DNA from 3 places in the Aurantiacibacter flavus genome. Region 2 is predicted to be linked to each of the others. Evidence: predicted binding sites of a transcription regulator. Region 2 holds the regulator's gene; each other region holds the start of a gene.
What was found. Region 2 encodes LexA, which represses DNA repair genes until DNA is damaged. Its sites were predicted from a motif close to GTTCCNCNCTTGTTCT; they were not measured.
Positions count from the first base shown of each region.

Region 1 (6,900 bases), on a different contig from region 2:
CACCCGCGATGCGAGCGGCGGCACCTACACGGTGACGTTGTCGTACCTCGCCTGGGGTTTCGACTGGGAGGCGAACTATGTCGCCACGCTCGTCGAAGCGGGCGCGCGCGAGGACGCGCGGTTAAGGCTGGTAAGCTGGCTGACGGTGCTCAACGACAACGGCCAGAGCTTCGAGAACGCCGAGCTTATGGCCGTCGCCGGCACGATCAACGTCGAGAGCGACTTCGAGGGTCTGGCAGAGCCTCCGCGTGCGCGTCCGCTGCGACTCACCTGCTATCCGATCGGCAGCACCGCTGCCGGGTCGCCAGAACTCTACTTCAATCCTCCCGCCCCTCCGCCTGCGCCCATGGTCATGTATGCGCCCGTCGCGATGCGCGCGCGCGCGGAGGCTGACGAGGAAATCGTCGTCACCGCGACGATGCGGGCGACCGAGGAAGATCTGGGCGACCTCAAGCTCTATCGCGTGCCTGAGCCGGTGACGGTTTCAGCCAAGGGCCTCAAGCAGATCGCCTTCCTCGACCGGCCTGAGGTCGAAGGGCGGATCGTCTATCGCGCCGACCAATGCGTACCGTGGACGCCCTTTCCGAGCCGCGAAGATCGGGCTGATTTCACTCCCGCCACGCTGATGCTGGTCACGAAGAACGACGAGGCGCACGGCCTCGGCGCGGCGCTGCCGCTCGGCAATATGGCGCTGTTCGAGCCGTCGCCGGCGGGCAACCTGCTGGTGAGCGAGCTGGACCTGCGAGACTATGCCGTGGGGCAGGATGTCGAGCTGGATATCGGCCAAAGTCCCCAGGTGTTCACGCAGTGCGCGCGGCTCGGCGCGGCCGAGCCCGATTCGTATGGCGAGCGCTGGATGCCGATGCGCGCGCGCGTCACCAATGCCAATCCGCATAGAGTGACCATGCGAATCATGCTCGGGCGGGAAGCCGGGTGGGACTATCGCTTCCCGCGTGAGCGCCTGCTGACGAAGAATGGCGCCCGCTATGTCGAGGTGCAGATCGCGGAAAATTCGACCACCGATTTCGACTGGCAGATGCGCTCGACCCTGCGCTGATCCTGCGTTTTGCGGTGCTAAGCAGGAAAAATGTAGGAAATTTTATGTTCCACTCTTGTTCTCATGGAACAAAGTGGGTACACCGGTCTCGTGGACGAAGGGCATGAGGCCCTAGCGACAGAGCGGAGACCGTGTCATGGCTACCCAATTGAAGCTGGTTGAAGAGGATCGCAAAACCGTGGACCGTCAGAAGGCGCTGGACGCCGCTCTCGCACAGATTGATCGCGCCTTTGGCAAGGGCTCCGCCATGAAGCTGGGGCAGAAGGAAGCCATGCAGGTGGAAGCGATTTCCACCGGCTCGCTCGGCCTCGATATTGCGCTGGGCGTGGGGGGCCTGCCCAAAGGCCGCGTGATCGAGGTTTATGGCCCGGAAAGCTCGGGTAAGACAACGCTCGCGCTGCACGTGATCGCCGAGGCGCAGAAGGGGGGCGGCACGGCGGCTTTCGTCGATGCCGAACATGCGCTCGATCCCGTCTATGCGAAGAAACTGGGCGTCGATATCGACGAGCTGATCGTGTCGCAGCCCGACACCGGCGAGCAGGCGCTGGAGATCGTGGACACGCTGGTGCGCTCGAATGCGATTGACGTGCTGGTGGTCGATTCGGTGGCTGCACTGGTGCCGCGCGCCGAGATCGAGGGCGAGATGGGCGACAGCCATGTCGGCCTGCAGGCCCGCCTGATGAGCCAGAGTCTGCGCAAGCTCACCGGTTCGATCAACCGTTCGAAGTGCATGGTGATCTTCATCAACCAGCTGCGCATGAAGATCGGCGTGATGTACGGCAACCCGGAAACGACGACCGGCGGTAACGCATTGAAATTCTATGCTTCTGTCCGCCTCGACATCCGCCGCACCGGGGCAATTAAAGACCGTGACGAGGTTACCGGTAACTCGACACGCGTGAAAGTGGTGAAGAACAAGGTGGCCCCGCCGTTCAAGCAGGTCGAGTTCGACATCATGTATGGCGAGGGCATTTCAAAGATCGGCGAGATCCTCGACCTCGGCGTGAAGGCCGGCGTGGTCGAGAAGGCGGGTTCGTGGTTCAGCTACGATAGCATCCGCATCGGCCAGGGCCGCGAGAACGCCAAAACTTACCTGAAGGAAAATCCCGAGATTTGCGACCAGATCGAAGCTGCGATTCGCAGCCAGACCGATGCGGTCGCCGAGGAGATGATGACGGGGCCGGACGCGGACTCCGACGACTGATCCTCAAGAAGGGTCGGGCAGCGATGACAGCAGCCCCCCTTGCGAACCGGAGCCGGCGCGAAGACACTTATACCGTGTCCGAGCGTCGGCTTCCTCGCATTCGCACTGGCCCGGACTTGAGCCATCGCGGTGTTTCGGTGCATGAGCTGCAATGACATCGAAACAGAACTGGCGAAACCGACCATCAAGCAGGGGGATGGCATATTGGACAAGACTGACTGGCAGGGAAGCCAAGGCGCAAGCTGGGCCGACAACTGGCGCCGGACCGACCGCAGCTTCGGCATTCTCACCGATCGTCTCCTTACCCGTTTACGTAGCCTGGAGTTTCGCGAGGTCCTCGATATCGGCTGCGGCGCTGGCGAGCTGTCACTGGCTGTCGCACGTAACCGTCCGGCCGTGCAGGTGTGCGGCCTCGACATCTCGCCGCACCTTGTCGAGGCGGCGCAGGCTCGCGGCGAGAGATTCGGTAATGTCACTTTCGTCTGCCACGACGCCTCCACCTGGAGGCCAGAAGATGCCTTCGCACCTGATCAACTGATCTCGCGTCATGGCGTGATGTTTTTCGGCGATCCTACGGCTGCCTTCGCCAACCTGGCTGCTGTTGCGGCTCCTTCGGCAAAGCTGTTGTTTTCGTGCTTTCGAGCGCCTTCGCTCAACCCTTTCATGACTGAGGTCGCGCGCCTGCTGCCGCAGCCGGCCCAATCAGATCCTCGCGCGCCTGGCCCCTTTGCCTTTGCTGATGCATCCTATGTCGAGCAGATACTTTCCGCCGCCGGGTGGACAGACATAACCTTCGCGCCTGTCGAGTTTCCGATGATCGTGGGCACAGGTGAAGACCCGGTGGCCGATGCGCGCGATTACTTCTGCACCATCGGCCCCGCTGCCAGGGCCCTTGGCGAGCTGGATCAAGATGAGCGCCAGACCTTCCTGACCAAGCTCGACGCGTTATCGGAGCGCAACTGTCGCGAAGGTATCGTTTCGCTGCCGGCTGCGGCCTGGCTGGTCTCCGCACAGCGTAGCTAGGAGGTCGGACTGGTGGTGTACGAGGCGCACGAGCCTGACCATTGTGCGCGTAACATGCTTGTCGAGCAGGCGAACAGGCCCTAATTCGACGCGATGCAATCGACCAACGACATTCGCCGCGCGTTTCTCGACTACTTCGCGGCCAACGATCACACGGTTGTGCCGTCGGCACCGCTGGTTCCCTACAACGATCCTTCGTTGATGTTCGTCAACGCGGGGATGGTGCCGTTCAAGAACGTCTTCACCGGACTTGAGACGCCGCCCGCTCCGCGCGCGACGACCAGCCAGAAGTGCGTGCGCGCCGGCGGCAAGCACAACGATCTTGATAATGTCGGCTATACTGCCCGCCATCTCACGCTGTTCGAGATGCTCGGCAACTTCAGCTTCGGCGACTACTTCAAGGAACGCGCGATCGAACTGGCCTGGGGCATGGTCACGCGCGAGCTTGGCCTCGATCCCGAGCGGCTGCTGGTCACCGTCTATCACACCGACGATCAGGCCGCCGAGCTTTGGCGCAAGATCGCGGGGCTCCCCGACGAGCGCATCATCCGTATCGCCACCAAGGACAATTTCTGGGCTATGGGCTCGGATGGCCCCTGCGGCCCCAGTTCGGAAATCTTCTGGGACCACGGCCCGGAGATCGCCGGTGGCCCGCCGGGATCGCCCGACGAGGATGGCGACCGCTTTGTCGAGATCTGGAATCTCGTATTCATGCAGCACATTCAGGAAGCCGACGCCATCGTCGGCGACCTGCCGCGTCCGTCGATCGACACCGGCATGGGGCTCGAACGCATTTCGACCGTGCTTCAGGGCGTGCACAATGTGTTCGAGACCGACACCTTCCGCGCGTTGATCGAGGCCAGCGAAGACCTCGTGAAGGCCAAGGCCGAGGGTGAGCAGATCGCCAGCCACCGCGTGATTGCCGATCACCTGCGCTCGACCAGCTTCCTTATCGCCGACGGCGTGCTGCCCTCTAATGAGGGACGCGGCTATGTCCTGCGTCGCATCATGCGCCGCGCCATGCGCCATGCGCACTTGCTCGGCGCCGACCGTCCGCTGATGCACCGCCTCGTGCCCGCGCTCGTAACCGAGATGGGGCAGGCTTACCCCGAGCTGTCGCGGGCGCAGGCGCTGATCACCGAGGTGCTCGAACGCGAGGAAACGCGCTTCCGGCAAACGTTGGAAAAGGGGCTTCGCCTGCTTGACGATGAAGTTGCCACGCTGGGCGAGGGCACGAACCTGCCCGGTGAGGCGGCCTTCAAGCTCTACGACACCTATGGGTTCCCTTATGATTTGACCGAGGACGCGCTGCGTTCGCGCGGCATCGGCGTCGACCGCGAGGGCTTCGATGCGGCGATGGCGCAGCAGAAGGCGGCAGCGCGTGCGGCGTGGAAGGGCTCGGGCGCGGCGGCTGACAGCGAGGTCTGGTTCGACGTGGTTGAGCGCGAAGGCGCGACAGAGTTCACCGGCTATACCGCCGACAAGGGCGAGGGCCGGGTGGTCGCCTTGGTGGTCGATGGCAAGGAGGTCGCCAGCGCCGATGCCGGGCAGGAGATGATCCTGCTCACCAACCAGACGCCGTTCTATGGCGAGAGTGGCGGGCAGTCGGGCGATGCCGGGGTCGTGACTGGCGACAATGGCCTCAAGATCGCGATCACCGACACCTCCAAGCCGCTCGGGCGGCTCCACGCGATGCACGGGACCATTGAGGCCGGGCAGATCAGCGTGGGTGACACCGTTCACCTTGCGGTCGATGCCGAACGGCGCGATGCGATCCGGGCGAACCACTCGGCCACGCACCTCGTGCATGCGGCGTTGCGCAGTCAGCTTGGCGACCACGTGACGCAGAAGGGCTCGCTGGTGGCAGCGGAGCGGCTGCGATTCGATTTCTCGCATCCCAAGCCGCTGACCTCCGAGGACATCTCCGCAATTGAATCCGAGGTGAACGCGCAGATTCGCGCGAACAATGAAGTCACCACCCGGCTGATGAGCCCTGATGATGCCATCGAGGCCGGGGCCATGGCGCTGTTCGGCGAGAAGTACGGTGAGGAAGTGCGCGTACTCTCGATGGGGCAGGACAATTTCGGCGGCTCGGGGAGGACCTATTCGGTCGAGCTGTGCGGTGGCACCCATGTGCGCGCGACGGGCGATATTGCGCTGTTCCGCATCGTGTCGGAAAGCGCCGTCTCCTCGGGCGTGCGCCGGATCGAGGCGTTGACCGGCGAGGCCGCGCGCCAATGGGTGGTAGGCCGAGAAGAGGCCTTGAAGGCGGTCGCCAACACGCTGCGGACCTCGCCTGACGAGGTCGAGGAGCGGGTTGCTGCACTGGTTGATGAACGCAAGCGACTCGAACGCGAGCTGGCCGATGCGAAGAAGCAGCTGGCACTCGGCGGCGGCGGTGCGACCGGTGTCGCGCCAGCGGCGGACGAGAACATAGGCGGCGTCGCCTTCTCGGGCCAGGTTCTGCAGGGCATGAACCCCAAGGAACTGCGGGGGCTGCTTGATGAAGCCAAGGGCCGGATGGGGTCAGGGGTTGCGGCGATATGCGCGGTCAATGAGGGCAAGGCCGCCTTCGCCGCCGCCGTCACCGACGATCTGACCGATCGCTTCAGCGCCGTCGATCTGGTGCGCGCGGGCGTGGAAGCTCTTGGCGGCAAGGGCGGCGGCGGCCGCCCGGACATGGCGCAGGGCGGCGGTCCGGACGGCGACAAGGCCGACGATGCCATTGCCGCCGTGCGCGCCCTGCTGTCCGCGGGCTCAGCCTGATCGATGCTGTGCGGAGCGGCGGCGCTCGCCTTCGCTGCCGCGCGGTACGTCCTTCATGTCGCGCTCGTTCTGACCGCCTGACGGACTTCCGTCTGCCACGTTCTGCGGCTTGAACTTCTCATCGTTGCTGGTCGGCTTGGTGGGATCTTTTTTGTCGCTCATGCGAACCTCCTTTCTGCATCAACGCATGGGAGGGTGAACGGTATCCCGCGCGGTCAACCGTTCGTCGTGCTCGTGCGCAGCTTCGGCTTTTCGGCAAGGTCAGCACCCTGCTGGATCTTTTCGCGCATCTCGTCGCGCTTTTCGTGAATCGAGGCGATCACCGGGCCGACTGCCACGCCCAGATCGACCAGTGCGGCTTCGGATAGTTGCAGCGAGCTTTCGAGTGTCTCGGGCACGGCGGTGGTTGCGCCGCTGCGGTATAGCTCGGCAGCGTGGACGCTGTCGCGCGCGCGGGCGATAATCGGCAGCTCCGGATGCTGTTCGCGCAGCTTGCGCACCAGCTGCTGCGCCAGCACGTGTTCGTCCATGGTCAGGATCACGGCGGGCGCGGTGTCGATGCCCAGCTTTTCGAGCACGTCGGCGCGCATCGCATTGCCATAGACCGCGACATAGCCGTCGCGCCGTGCATCCTGAACGAGGTCGGGATTGGAATCGATGGCAATATAGGCCTTGTCGTGCCGCGCCAGCATTTGCGCCACCAAGCGCCCGACGCGACCCAAACCGACGATCACCACATGCGGCGCACGCGGGTTTTCGTCGACTTCCTCAAGCGTGGGCGCCGGATCCATCCGCCCCGCGAGGTTCTTGCCGAGCAAGGCCAGAAGCGGGGTGATGGTAAGGCCGATTG
Region 1 covers NZ_JBDLBR010000001.1:491,730-498,629, forward strand. The annotation lists gene ABDJ38_RS02295 (DUF4139 domain-containing protein) at 1-1,057, shown strand, start outside; gene recA (recombinase RecA) at 1,194-2,261, shown strand; gene ABDJ38_RS02305 (methyltransferase domain-containing protein) at 2,466-3,284, shown strand; gene alaS (alanine--tRNA ligase) at 3,378-6,050, shown strand; gene ABDJ38_RS02315 (hypothetical protein) at 6,042-6,212, opposite strand; gene ABDJ38_RS02320 (cation:proton antiporter domain-containing protein) at 6,266-6,900, opposite strand, start outside.
Region 1: recA (recombinase RecA) is a predicted target of LexA. The motif match lies at 1,104-1,119, and genes of this name have one in related genera.

Region 2 (6,900 bases):
CTGCCAGCGCCTCGCCGCAGCGGGGGTGCGCTGCTTCCTCGTCGGTGAAAGCCTGATGCGACAGGATGATGTGGCGGCGGCAACACACAAGTTGCTCGAGGGATAGGGCCATGCACCTGCTGCACGATGCCGATGCCCCGATTGCCGAACAGATCGGCTTCGACCAGTTCCTCGCCGTCGATATCCGCGTGGGCACGATCATCGCAGCCGAGCCTTTCGAAAAGGCGCGCAAGCCTGCTTTCCGGCTCACGCTCGATTTCGGCCCCGTCATTGGCGAGAAGAAAAGCTCGGCGCAGATCACCGTCAACTACACGTGCGAGGAACTGGTGGGGCGGCAGGTCGCCGCCGTGGTCAACTTCCCGCCGCGCCAGATCGGCCCGATGATGAGCGAAGTGCTGGTGCTCGGCTTTCCCGATGCCGATGGCGAGGTGGCGTTGTTCGCGCCTGACAAGCCCGTGGCGAACGGGGCGCGGCTGTTCTAGCAGAAGGCCTGACGCAGATTTACCCCGGCTACGTGGCAATCTTTCTGCTCGCCTTTACCGCTTCTCAAACATAATCGTGGATGGCGGGCATGGAGGTCTATCATGCTGCCCAGAGTTGCCGCCCTTTCTCACCCGACGCCTTTTCTTGACCGGAGAAGTGCCAGTCGCCGGACCTTCACGCTCAGCTTCGACGCATCCGACGGGCCGGGAACGACGCCTGTCGTCATTCTGGACCTCTCGCAGACAGGCTTGCGCATCCGGTCGTCGGCCAAGCTTGCCATGGGCGAAACCTTCGAGGTTGCGCTCCCCGAGGCCGGAACCGTGTCCGCGACAATCGTGCGCAGCGCGCGGGTCGATCACGAAACCGAGTACGGTGCCGAGTTTCACGTGCCGATTACCCAGGCCGCCGTCAGCGCGGCCTTGCTCGCCGCCCCGGCGCTTGCCAATCCGGTGTTGCAGGATGAGGCGATCCCTGAACCCGACGTGGGAAAGTTGAGCCGCCGGACGCGCGTAGTAATCCTTGGCGGCCTCACCGTTACCACCTGGCTGCTGGTCGGAGCTGTCGGCTATTTCATCGCGCGCCTGATCTAGCAAGAGCCGTACTGGCGCTCGATATCCGGCGAACGACAGTGCCCTGTCCTACATTGCTATCCTGTGCCACGACAGTGGTATGACGAACGCCTTTCATAAGCTGCTCGCAGGATCGCGCTACAGCCCTCTTGCGCGCGGCAGGAAATTTCTCTCCAGGACGGTGTCACACCTGTACCACCTTGCACCGAATGCAACAGCGATGAAGGCCGCAAGCCGATGAGCAAGCTCACCCACCTCGACGAAACTGGCGCGGCGCGGATGGTCGATGTCGGCCACAAGGCACCAACCGTTCGCTCGGCTACGGCAAGCGGCTTCATCGAAATGCAACCCGCAACGCTTCAGGCGGTGCGCGATGGCTCCGGCCCCAAGGGCGACGTGCTGGCCGCCGCGCGGATCGCCGGGATCATGGCGGCCAAGAAGACCGGAGAGCTGATCCCGCTGTGCCACCCGCTCGCGCTCGATACGGTGAGCGTTGACTTCGCTTTCGAAGACGACGGCATCGCGGTCACCGCGCGCGCCGCGCTGACCGGCAAGACCGGCGTCGAGATGGAGGCGCTCACCGCCGTCTCGGTAGCGCTGCTGACGATCTACGACATGGCCAAGGCACTCGAGAAGGGCATGATCATCTCCGAAATCCGCCTGCTCGCCAAGACTGGCGGCAAGAGCGGCGACTGGTACGCCGAGTGAGCCTCCCCCCGCCCATCCCGCACGAGGAGGCGCAAGCACGGCTGCTCGCCATGGCCGCGCCGCTCGGCAGCGAACGTCGGCCCACGGGCGACACTGCGGGGCGCTATCTCGCCGCCCCGCTGCTGGCGCGCCGCACACAACCCCCTGCGGACCTGTCGGCGATGGACGGCTATGCCGTGCGTGCCGACGAGCTGACCGGCCCGTGGCAGGTGGTGGGCGAAAGCGCGGCGGGCCATCCGTTCGACAGGGCCTTGGCCCCGGGCGAGGCTATCCGCATATCGACCGGAGCGCTGATGCCTCAGGGAGAGGCGGCGGTGCTGTTGCAGGAGAACGCTGAGCGCGAGGGTAATGCCCTGCGTCTGAACGGCGAGGACGCGGCAACGCCGCGCCACGTGCGCCGCAACGGGCTCGACTTCGCGCAAGGCGACGCACTGCTGGACGCAGGCACAAGGCTCTCGCCCGCAGCCGTGGCGCTGGCGCTGTCCGGCGGACATGGCACCCTTGACGTGGGCCGCCTTCCCCGCATCGCCGTACTCGATAGCGGCGACGAGCTTGCCGCCGATCCGGAATCCGTCGCTCCGCACCAGATCCCCGCCAGCAACGGTGCAATGCTTGCGGCCATGTGCAAGGGGCTGGTCAGCGAGATCGACCGGCTCGGCCCCGTGCCCGACACGATGGAGGCGATGCGCGCCGCGCTGGCACAGGCGGATGCCGCCGATGTGCTCGTCACCAGCGGCGGAGCCTCGGTGGGCGACCACGACCTCGTCCGCCCGGCGCTGGAGGAATGGGAAGCGGAAATCGCTTTCTGGCGGATCGCGATGAAGCCGGGCAAGCCGCTGCTGATCGCGCGCAAGGGCGCGCAGTTCGTGGTGGGCCTGCCGGGCAATCCGGTCTCCAGCATGGTCACGGCCTACCTGTTCCTGCTCCCTCTGCTGCGACGCCTTGCGGGCGCGGCCCAACCTCTGCCGCGTGCGATCACCCTCCCCACGCTTGATGCTCTGCCCGCGACGGGCGGACGCGCCGAGCTCGTGCGTGCCAGGATGGGCGATGGCGGCGTGACGCTGCTCGGCCAGCAGGACTCCTCGGCGCTGCGCGCGCTCGCCGCGAGTGAGGCGCTGATTGCGCGCCCTGCCCATGCGGGCGAAGCAAAGGCGGGCGACATGGTCGCCGTCTATCTGCTGAGCGGTGGCGGATGGACTTGACTTGGCCGCAATCGTTCCATAGATGTTCCGCATTGGTTCCCGATTTGGGACTGTTTGACGGAGTGGCCCATGTTGACCGCGAAACAGCACGAGCTTTTGCTATTCATCCACCACCGGCTTGAGGAAACGGGCATTTCGCCCAGTTTCGAAGAGATGAAGGAGGCGCTCGACCTGAAGAGCAAGTCGGGCGTACACCGACTGATCTCAGCTCTGGAAGAGCGCGGCTTCATCCAGCGTCTCGCCAACCGCGCGCGTGCGCTCGAAGTGGTGAAGATGCCTGAGAACATGGCTGCCGGTCGCACCGCTAAGGATGCCGTGGCCAAGGCGACCACACCGCCAGCTGCCGCGCCTGCTCCGGCAAACGACGTGATCGAGATTCCGCTTCACGGCAAGATCGCCGCGGGGCAACCGATTGAAGCGCTGGAGGATAGCCGTAGTCTGCCCGTCCCCGCCGCTCTGCTCGGCTCGGGCGATCACTATGCGCTGGAAGTATCGGGCGATTCGATGATCGAAGCGGGCATCTTCGATGGCGACTTCGCTCTCGTGAAGAAGACCAACACCGCGCGCGATGGTGAGATCGTGGTCGCGCTTATTCGCGGTGAAGAGGCAACGCTCAAGTACTTGCATCACGATGGTGGCAAGATCCGGCTCGATCCGGCAAACTCGGCTCTGCAACCGCAGGTCTATGCCGATACCGAAGTCGAAGTGCAGGGTAAGCTCGCCGGGCTCCTGCGGCGTTACCACTAATTGACCAGTTTGGTGGCGTTGGCGGGCCGATTAATCCTCGGCCTCGCCGCGCCACCATCCGTGTTCGCCCTGCCCCTGCGCTACGGTGGTGACTTCGGGCGGATCGAGCAGGATGGCAAGGCCACCGCTTGCCGCGAGCATCCGCCGGTCGGCCTTGAGCCAGCGCGGCTGGCATGAGCGCGGCAACCACCGGTCAGCGACGACGATATCGGCGCGCTGGCATGCCGCAGCCAGCGCCCGCTCCTCCACGATGAGGTCGCTGCGCGCGAGCAGCAAATGCCAGGCCCGCCCTGCGCGTTCGAGCGTGACCGAGCAGAACTCGGGGCTGCACCGTGCGCCGGGCCAATCAGCCAGCGCCACCGGCTCTGCCTCGACCCCGGCCAGTTGCATCAGGTTGTCGCGGGTATAGGCGCTGTCGGTGTCGCGCAGCATGATGAGCCGCCGGTCGGCGGTGGTGATGCCCACATGTCGCCCGTCGCTCGAAACGAGTACGTCGGGAACGCGCGTGGCGAGCATCAACACGGTCGCAAGCGCCACCGGCGCAAGGCCCCAGGCGCGCGCCCGGCCCTGCCAAAGAGCGAGCCAAAGCCCGCCGGCGACGAACAGTGCCATGGTCCAGGCACCGGGATGCGGAAACAGCTTCACCGCACCGGGCTGAGCGGCGGTGAAGTGGGCGATGGCAAGCATGAGGTCAAGCGACTGGCCGGCCAGCCACCACACGGGCGCCCCCGCCCCGATCAGGTCGAGCACGAGAGCCAGCGCGATGAGTGGCATGGAGACGAAGGTGACCAGGGGAATGGCGATCACATTGGCCAGCGCGCCGTAGACCCCGGCCCGATGGAAGTGGAACAGCACGATCGGCATCAGCGCCAGTTCGATGACGAAGCCGGTGATGAGCAACATCGCGGTCTGCCGCCCGAGCCGCGTCAGGCGTCGCTCCTCGCGCGGGGCGAGGAAGGCCTTGGCCCAGCCGCAGTTGTGCAGCGCGACAATCGCGATCACGGCGGCAAAACTCATCTGGAAGCTGGGTCCGACTATGGATTCGGGCCACAGCAGAAGCACGATCACCGCCGCCACCGCCACCATCCGCAGCGACAGCGGCGCCCGGCCCAAGGCCAGCGCGCCCAGCACCAGCAATGCGGCCACGCAGCTGCGGACGGTGGGGACCTGAGCGCCGGTCAGCAGCGTGTACCCGGCCCCCGCCAACGCTGCGAGCGCAGCAGCGCCCACCGGAAGTCGCATCCGCAAGGTCAGCCAGGGCCACAGCGCCAGCAGGCGAATGGCGAGCAAGTAAGTCCCCGCGATCACAGCGCTGACGTGAAGCCCGCTGATCGAAAGCAGATGGGTAAGCCCGGCATCGCGCATCGCAATCTCGTCGGCCGCGCCAATTGCGCCGCGATCGCCGCTGGCAAAGGCGGCAGCGATGGTGCCCGAGGCTCCGCCAAGCTGCCCACGCACATGGGCCGAGAGGCGTCGCTGCACTTCGGCCAGCCAGCCCTCTCCGCCGGTTGCCGGTTCGACCAGCGCGATGTCACCCTGCACGCTGCCGGTGGCTGCATAGCCGGTGAACCAGGCGCTGCGCGCGAAGTCGTAGCCGCCAGGCAACATCGGCGAGGCTGGCGGCATCAGGCGCGCCGTGAAAGCGATCAGAGCGCCTTCGCGATAGGCCGGGTCGTCGTCGGCAAGCGGGACGTTGATGCGCACCTTGGCGGGTTCGCCTGTGTCGGGATCGCGGATGGCGAGCACAAGCCGCACCCGTTCGTCCGCCGGTTGTTCGATCCTTTCGAGCACCCGCCCCTCGAGGTCGGCCGACAGCGGGCGTTCGAACGCCTCCGTCCCGACCAATGCCGAGCGCGCCCACCCCGTCGCCACCCCGGCCGCGATCAGCAGACCGACAGTGACAATCGCGAGCAAAAGCCGCGCCCGGTCCTCGCGCCCGCGCCATGCGGCAAGCGCTCCCAGCGCCGCCATGGCTCCCGCCGCCATCGCGCCAATCCAGGCGGCAGGCCCTGGCAGCACGAACCAGGCGGCCACGCCCCCGGCAAAGGCCACTGCCAGCCACGGTCCGCGATCGAAGCCTGCATCGGCAAGGAATTCCTCGGCCCCGTCGCCAAGACTGGACAAAGAGACACGGCTGAGCCAATGCGGCTGCTGCGTCGCAGCATTGCCCGTGTCGTCCCCCATCGGGACCGGCGGTGGCGAATGCGTGGCCATCAATGAGATTAGGACAGGATTACGTGAATATGGCAAGCGCAGGCAGCACGGCAGACCGTCCGGTCGTCACCCGCTTCGCGCCCAGCCCGACCGGCTTTCTCCACATCGGCAACGCCCGCACCGGGTTGTTCTCATGGCTCTATGCCCGCCATTGCGGCGGCAAGGCATTGCTGAGGATCGAGGATACCGACAAGCAGCGCAGCACCCAGGAAGCCATCGACGTCATCTTCGACGGTCTGAACTGGCTAGGGCTTGAGTTCGACGGCGAGCCGGTGTTCCAGTCCGAGCGCGCGCCGCGCCATGCCGAAGTGGCTATGAAGCTGCTCGAAGCGGGCAAGGCCTACAAGTGCTTCGCTTCGCCCGAAGAACTCGCCGAAATGCGCGAGCAGCAGCGGGCGAACAAGCAGCCGATGCGCTATGACGGGCGCTGGCGCGATCGCGATCCCTCAGAAGCACCCGAGGGCGCCCCCTTCGTGATCCGCCTGAAGGCGGAGACAGGCGGTGACACTGTGATCGAGGATGCCGTGCAGGGCCGCGTCAAGGTCGCCAACAAGGAGATCGACGACTTCATCCTCCTGCGCGCCGATGGCACCCCCACCTATATGCTGGCCGTGGTGGTTGACGATGTCGATATGGGCGTCACCCACATCATCCGAGGCGACGATCACCTCAACAATGCTTTCCGCCAGATCCAGCTGATCCGGGCGATGCAGGGGATTGAGGAAGGCTGGGACGAGCCCGTCTATGCCCATATCCCGCTGATCCACGGCAACGATGGCGCCAAGCTTTCCAAGCGGCATGGCGCGCTCGGCGTCGATGCCTATCGCGACGAGCTGGGCATCCTGCCTGAAACGCTGTTCAATTACCTTCTGCGCCTCGGCTGGGGTCACGGCGACAAGGAAGAGTTCACCCGCGAGGAAGCCATCGCGCTGTTCAACCTCAGCGGTGTTAACAAGGGGCCGAGCCGGTTCGACATG
Region 2 covers NZ_JBDLBR010000002.1:675,822-682,721, reverse strand. The annotation lists gene trpC (indole-3-glycerol phosphate synthase TrpC) at 1-106, shown strand, start outside; gene ABDJ38_RS07965 (tRNA-binding protein) at 111-482, shown strand; gene ABDJ38_RS07960 (PilZ domain-containing protein) at 585-1,073, shown strand; gene moaC (cyclic pyranopterin monophosphate synthase MoaC) at 1,290-1,760, shown strand; gene ABDJ38_RS07950 (molybdopterin molybdotransferase MoeA) at 1,757-2,962, shown strand; gene lexA (transcriptional repressor LexA) at 3,032-3,709, shown strand; gene ABDJ38_RS07940 (ComEC/Rec2 family competence protein) at 3,740-5,923, opposite strand; gene gltX (glutamate--tRNA ligase) at 5,953-6,900, shown strand, end outside.

Region 3 (6,900 bases), 110 kb from region 2:
GAGGCGCTGGCGATGGAGTTCATGCCGCGCATCACCCGTGCGCAGAGCATGGACGTGTTGTCCAGCCAGTCGAACCTTGCCGGATACAAGGCGGTGTTGGCCGCGGCCAATCAGTATGGCCGCGCCTTTCCAATGATGATGACGGCGGCGGGCACAGTGTCTGCGGCCAAGTGCTTCGTGATGGGCGTGGGCGTCGCGGGCTTGCAGGCAATTGCGACCGCGCGCAGGCTCGGCGCGCAGGTCTCGGCGACCGATGTGCGTTCGGCCACCAAGGAGCAAATCCTCTCGCTCGGCGCGAAGCCGATCTTCGTCGAGAGCGTGGAGGGGATCGAGGGCGAGGGCTCGGGCGGCTATGCCACCGAGATGAGCGAGGAATACCAGCAGGCGCAGGCGGAGCTGGTTTCCAGCCATATCGCCAAGCAGGACATCGTGATCACCACCGCGCTGATTCCGGGGCGCGCGGCACCGCGCCTGATCTCGGACGCGCAGATCGCGACGATGAAGCCCGGCAGCGTGATTTTCGACCTTGCCGTGGCGCAGGGCGGGAACGTGGAGGGCTCGGTGCCCGATTCTGTGGTGGAGAAGCACGGCGTCTTCATCATGGGCTATGCCAACACGCCCGCGCACCTCGCGGCGGATGCCTCGGCGCTCTATGCGCGCAACCTGTTCAACTTCCTCAGCGCCTTCTGGGACAAGGACCAGGGCAAGCCCGTGCTCGACGAGGAGATTGGCGATGCCGTGCGGCTGACGCGCGGCGGCGCAGTGGTGAGCGAGAGGCTGAAGGGGTGAGCGAGGCGCGCCCGTCGCCATGGCCCGCTGCGGAAGCGCCAGAGGCCGATGGGCTGCACGATGCACCGATCATCTGGCGCAGCGATATGCCGCGCGCGGTGTTTTCCGGGATTATGGCGGTCATCTTGGCCGGGCTCGCTCTGGGCCTTGGGTTTTCCGCGGCTGTCACGCCGTTCGCCGCGATGAGCGTGATCGCCCGGATCGCGACCTTTGTGGTGCTGTTCGCCTTGTTCCTGCTGTGCGCGGGGCTTGCACAATATGTGTGGCGCAATGCGCGCGGTTTCTGGAAGGGCTGGGTGGCTGCCGATGCCGAAGGTATCGCCTACCACCTGCCGCGCGACCGGTCGCTGGTCCATCGCCCGCCCGCTGCCGAAGGGCGCTATGCCTGGGCGACGGTCGACCGGCTGGAGACGCGATTGGAAGGCTATCGCTCGCAACTGATGGCGATGGTTCAGCGCACCTACTGGCTTGTTCCGCGCGAAGGCACGAAACTGCTTTTGTTCGAAGATCGGGCGCTCGATACGCCCTATGCCATCCGCCGGGGTGAGGACGCCTTTGCCAAGCTCGCGCAGATCGGTGCGGTGCCGATGGTGGAGGCCGCCATGGTAGAAGGGCGCGGAGGTCTGCTCGGTGCTTGGTTCACTGCGCCGCCTGCCGACGACGCGCCAGCGCTTGGCCCGGACGGGGAGCGTAGCTTGTGGCGCCGCGCCGGCATGACGGGCCGCCTTGCCGGGCTGGCGCTGTTGGTGGTGCTGGTGGCGATGGCGCTGTCGAAATTGCTGTGATGATGGCTGCGAGCCAGTGAGGGGATAGGCACGAGATGGATTTCATAAGCATACTGAGCATCTTCGTGATGGCCTGCTTCGTGGGCTATTACGTCGTGTGGTCGGTCACGCCCGCGCTGCACACGCCGCTGATGGCGGTGACCAATGCGATTTCCTCGGTGATCATCGTCGGCGCGCTGATCGCTGCGGCCGAGGCCGGGAGCGGGCTGGCCAAATGGGTTGGCCTCGCCGCGGTGGTGCTGGCGAGCATCAACATCTTCGGCGGCTTTGCCGTAACCGAGCGCATGCTGGCGATGTACAAGAAGAAGGAGAAGAAGTGATGGCTCTCTCCTTCCTGACGGTCGGTGCTGCTGGCACCGGGGTGAACCCGTGGGTCGCCCTGGCCTATCTCGTGGCGGGGGTGTTCTTCATCCTCGCACTGCGCGGGCTTTCCAGCCCTGAAACGAGCCGCAAGGGCAACCGCTACAGCATGGTCGGCATGGCGATTGCCGTGGTCACCACGCTGGTCACGCACCAGATCGCGAACATCATCGAGATCGGCGTCGCGATCCTGATCGGCGCTATGATCGGCGTGACCATCGCCCGGCGCATCGCCATGACCGCTATGCCCGAACTGGTGGCAGGCTTTCACAGCCTAGTTGGCCTTGCGGCGGTGCTGGTGGGCTGGGCCGCTTATCTCAGCCCTGCGGCTTTCGGCCTGCTCGATGCGGATGGCGGGATCAACTCGGTCAGCAAGATCGAGATGGCGCTTGGCATTGCCATCGGCGCGATCACCTTCTCGGGCTCGGTCATCGCCTTTGCCAAGCTCTCTGGCCGGATGAAGGGCGCGCCGATCCTGCTGCCCGCGCGGCATGTGATCAACCTCGGCACGCTGGCTGCGATCCTCGTGCTGACCGCCATGTTCACCATGGCTGCGCCCGGTGCCACGATGCCGCTGATTGTCGGGCTGACGGTGCTCGCCTTCGTGATCGGCTTTCTGCTGATCATCCCCATCGGCGGGGCCGACATGCCGGTCGTGGTCTCGATGCTCAACTCCTACTCGGGCTGGGCGGCGGCGGCGATGGGCTTCACGCTCGGCAACACCGCGATGATCATTACCGGCGCGCTGGTCGGCGCTTCGGGGGCGATCCTGAGCTACATCATGTGCCGGGCGATGAACCGCCAGTTCCTCGCCGTGATCGCGGGTGGCTTCGGCGCCGACGCGGGCGGCGCAGGTAGCGGCGAGGCGCGCGAGCAGCGGCCCTACAAGCAAGGCAGCGCCGACGATGCCGCCTTCATGCTCAAGCAGGCCGAAAAGGTCATCGTCATTCCGGGCTACGGCATGGCTGTGGCGCAGGCGCAGCACGCGCTGCGCGAGATGACCGACCTGCTCGAAGAACAGGGCGTCGAGGTGAAGTTCGCGATCCACCCGGTGGCGGGCCGGATGCCGGGGCACATGAACGTGCTGCTCGCCGAAGCATCGGTGGACTATGACAAGGTGTTCGAGCTGGAGGACATCAACTCCGAGTTCGCCCAGTGCGACGTCGCCTTCATTATCGGCGCGAACGACGTGGTGAACCCCGCGGCGAAAACCGACAAGTCGAGCCCGATCTACGGGATGCCAGTGTTCGACGTCGACAAGGCGCGGCAGGTGTTCTTCATCAAGCGCTCGATGGGCGGCGTCGGCTATGCGGGCGTCGACAACGACGTGTTCTACATGGACCAGACCATGATGCTGCTCGCCGATGCCAAGAAGATGGTCGAGGAGATCAACAAGGCGCTGGGCGACTAATGCAGGGCACGCCGGTGGATAATCGGCGCGCGCCCAGCACGGGGTGACGAGGTTCACCAAGTGTTCCGGTTGCGGGGACAGGGCGCGCGCACTAGCGCTTGGCCCATGCCTCTTGCCCCCTATGCCGCCGATCCCGCCGCCTCGCGCGGTCGCGAATTTGCCCAGGAAGGGGACGGCGCGCGCGGTCCGCGCAGCGTGTTCCAGCGCGATCGCGACCGCATCATCCACTCGATCGCTTTCCGCCGCCTCGCGGGCAAGACGCAGGTGTTCGTTGCGCCCGATGGCGATCACTACCGGGTGCGGCTCACCCATAGCCTAGAAGTGGCGCAGATCGGCCGGGTGGTCGCGCGCCAGCTGGGGCTCGACGAGGATCTGACGGAGGCGCTGTGCCTCGCGCACGATCTCGGCCACCCGCCGTTCGGACACTCGGGCGAAGAGGCGCTCGACGCGTCGCTCGCACCACGCGGGGGCTTCGACCATAACGAACATGCGCTGCGGGTGCTGATGCGGCTCGACAGCCCCTATTGCGGGATTCCCGGGCTGAACCTTTCCTGGGAGCTGCTCGAAGGCATCGCCAAGCACAACGGCCCGGTGGCCGAGCCGCGCTGGGCCTTGCAAGAGCTGGACGCGGCCTTTCCGCTCGACCTCACCCAGTGGCCCTCGCTCGAAGCGCAGGTGGCGGCGCTGGCCGACGATATCGCCTACGACAACCACGACATCGACGACGGCTATCGCGCCGGGTTCCTCAAGCTCGACGATCTGCTGACGCTCGAATTCGTTGCCGACGAGTTCCGCGCCATCGAGCGCCGCTTTCCCGATGCCGATGAAAAGCAGCTGCTGCGCGAGCTGGTGCGCAGCCAGATCGGGCTAATGGTCAACGATCTGCTCGAAACCACGCGAGCGAACCTGCAAGGCATCGGCAGCGCCGAGGAAGTCCGCGCTGCGGGTGGGCCCATCGCGGCCTTTTCGCCCGAGATGCAGGCGCGTGAGCGTCGGCTCAAGAAGTTCATGTACGAGCGGCTCTACTACCACGAGGAGCAGACACGCACTGCCGGCCGCGCACGCGAGGTGATTGCCAAGCTCTATGCCGCTTACGATCAGGATCCCGCGCTGATGCCGCCCAGCTGGACCGACAGCCTGCCGCCGCAGGAACCGCAGCGCGCGCGGCATATCGCCGATTTCCTCGCCGGGATGACCGACCGCTATGCCATCGAGCAGTATCGCCGCATCTTCGGCGAAGTATCGGCGCGGCTGACTAATGTCTGACCCGACGCGAGTCCTGCTGGTCGGCGCGACCGGGCTGGTGGGGCGCGAAGTTATCGCGCAAGGACGCGATGTGCCGGGGCTGTCGCTGCTTGCCCTGGCGCGGCGCGAAGTGCCGCTGCCGCGCGGCGGGCGGATGGAGATGATGCTCGCGCCGGTAGAGAACTGGCCGCAGGCGATTGCCACCATTGCGCCCGATGCGGTGATCTGCGCGCTCGGCACCACGCAGGCGAAATCCGGGCGCACGGGTCTGCGCGAAGTCGACTGCGAACTCGTGCTGACTGTGGCCGAAGCAGCGCTGAAGGCGGGTGCGCGGCAGTTTGTACATCTCTCGTCGGTCGGAGCAGATCTGCATGCCAAGGCGCAGTATCTTGCCATGAAAGGCGAGGCGGAGCAGCGCTTGCGCCGACTTCGTTTCGCGCGATTGGATATTGTGCGGCCCGGTCTGTTGCGCGGCAAACGGGAGGGCGAGCGGCGCGCGCTAGAAGGGATCGGGCAACTTTTGTCGCCGCTGGCCGATCTGTTTCTGCATGGCTCGAAGCGGCGCTATCGGTCGGTTGCGGCGCGCGATGTGGCGGCTGCGTTGTTGCAGGCGACCCGCACGCCTGCACGCGGCACCTTCGAACACGATTATGGCTCGATCCAGCGCCTCGCCCGTGCTTTGGCTCAGGCGAAGACAGCGTGAAACGCTTTGCCCCTGCCACGGAGCGCAACCGCGCTCCGATTGCCGAAGTGCTGACAGGAGAACTGCCCGCCTCGGGTCTTGTGCTCGAAGTGGCGAGCGGGACGGGCGAGCACGGTGTGCACTTCGCCGGGCTTTTCCCGAAGCTCACCTGGCAACCGAGCGACCCCGATCCCGAGTCCCTCGACTCGATAGCGGCCTGGCGCGAGGACTATCCGGGCGATAACCTCCTCCCGCCAATCCAGCTCGATGCGAGCGCCACCGACTGGCCTATTGCGCGTGCCGATGCGATTTACTGCTCGAACATGGCGCATATCAGCCCGATATCCGCCACCGTAGGGCTCGTCGCGGCTGCAGGACGAATCCTTGGGCCCGGCGCGCCGCTGATCCTCTACGGCCCGTGGCGCGAAGCCGAGGTGGAGACTGCGCCGTCGAACCTCGCGTTCGATGACAGTCTGAAGGCACGCAATCCCGCCTGGGGCTTACGTAACCGGGAATGGCTTGACGACCTGTGCCGCGCGCAAGGGCTCACCCTCGCCACGCGGCACGTTATGCCTGCCAACAATCTGGTGCTCGTCTATCGCCGCGAGGGCTGACAGCGAGCACCGAGGCTTGCTCACATTTCGTCGGCGACGGTGTCAGAAGCGGACTGCAGGTCTTCGCCGGCGCCGCTCACGGTGTTGCAGGCGGTGGCGGCAAAGGCGAGCGCGGCGGTAGTAGCGGCGATGATCAGCTTGCGTGTCATGGCAATTCCTTTCCAGAAGCCCCAAGGTTCGCGGCTTTTCTGCGCCGCCGGGGTATTGCAGAAGAAACCGCCGAGCGGCCGTCAGGTTCCGGTCGCCTGCCGCTGATCGACGAAGGCGCGGCGAGACAGCACCCGTTCGCGCCATGCGATCACCAGCCCGGCCGCGATCACGATCGGCGCGCCGATAAAGGTCGTTGCGGGTGGCAGGTTGGAGAATATCAGCCACCCAAGCAGCGTTGCCCAGACGATGGCCGAATAGTCCATCACGATCACGCTCGCGACCTTGCCATAGCGTAGCGCCATGGTGATGAGGATCTGCCCCCAGGTTCCGGTCAGCCCGATGGCGAGCAACAGCAGCCAGTCCTGCCAGCCATGCGCCTTCATCGTGAAGGGCAGCAGCGGCGCGGTCAGCACGGCGCTGGTGAGCGCGAACCAGAATACGATCACGAAGGGCTTCTCGGTCTTGCCGAGATCGCGGATCTGGATCGAGATCAGGGCGATCATGAAGGCGCCGCCCAGCGCCACCAGCGCGCCTTCAAGCGCAATGTCGCTGTCGCCCGGGCGCGCGATCACGAGAATGCCGGCGAACCCCGCCAGTACTGCCGACCAGCGCCATATGCCGACTGATTCGCGCAGCAGCACCATGGAAAGGATCACGGCGAAGATCGGGGCAGAGAAGTTGATCGTCTGCGCCTCGGCCAGCGGCAGCAGGATCACCGCTCCAAAATTGCATAGCATGCCGACGATGCCGTAGAGGCTGCGCACCAGATGGGCCTTGGGCCGCTTTGTGGCGAGCAGGTGCAGACCGCCGGCATAGATCGCCCAGCCGGCAATCAGCGGCACCGAAACGAGCTGGCGCCAGAAG
Region 3 covers NZ_JBDLBR010000002.1:569,403-576,302, forward strand. The annotation lists gene ABDJ38_RS07370 (NAD(P) transhydrogenase subunit alpha) at 1-789, shown strand, start outside; gene ABDJ38_RS07375 (hypothetical protein) at 786-1,574, shown strand; gene ABDJ38_RS07380 (NAD(P) transhydrogenase subunit alpha part 2) at 1,610-1,894, shown strand; gene ABDJ38_RS07385 (NAD(P)(+) transhydrogenase (Re/Si-specific) subunit beta) at 1,894-3,345, shown strand; gene ABDJ38_RS07390 (deoxyguanosinetriphosphate triphosphohydrolase) at 3,451-4,611, shown strand; gene ABDJ38_RS07395 (NAD(P)H-binding protein) at 4,604-5,293, shown strand; gene ABDJ38_RS07400 (DUF938 domain-containing protein) at 5,290-5,886, shown strand; gene ABDJ38_RS07405 (hypothetical protein) at 5,907-6,035, opposite strand; gene ABDJ38_RS07410 (DMT family transporter) at 6,117-6,900, opposite strand, start outside.
Region 3: ABDJ38_RS07390 (deoxyguanosinetriphosphate triphosphohydrolase) is a predicted target of LexA. The motif match lies at 3,397-3,412, and genes of this name have one in related genera.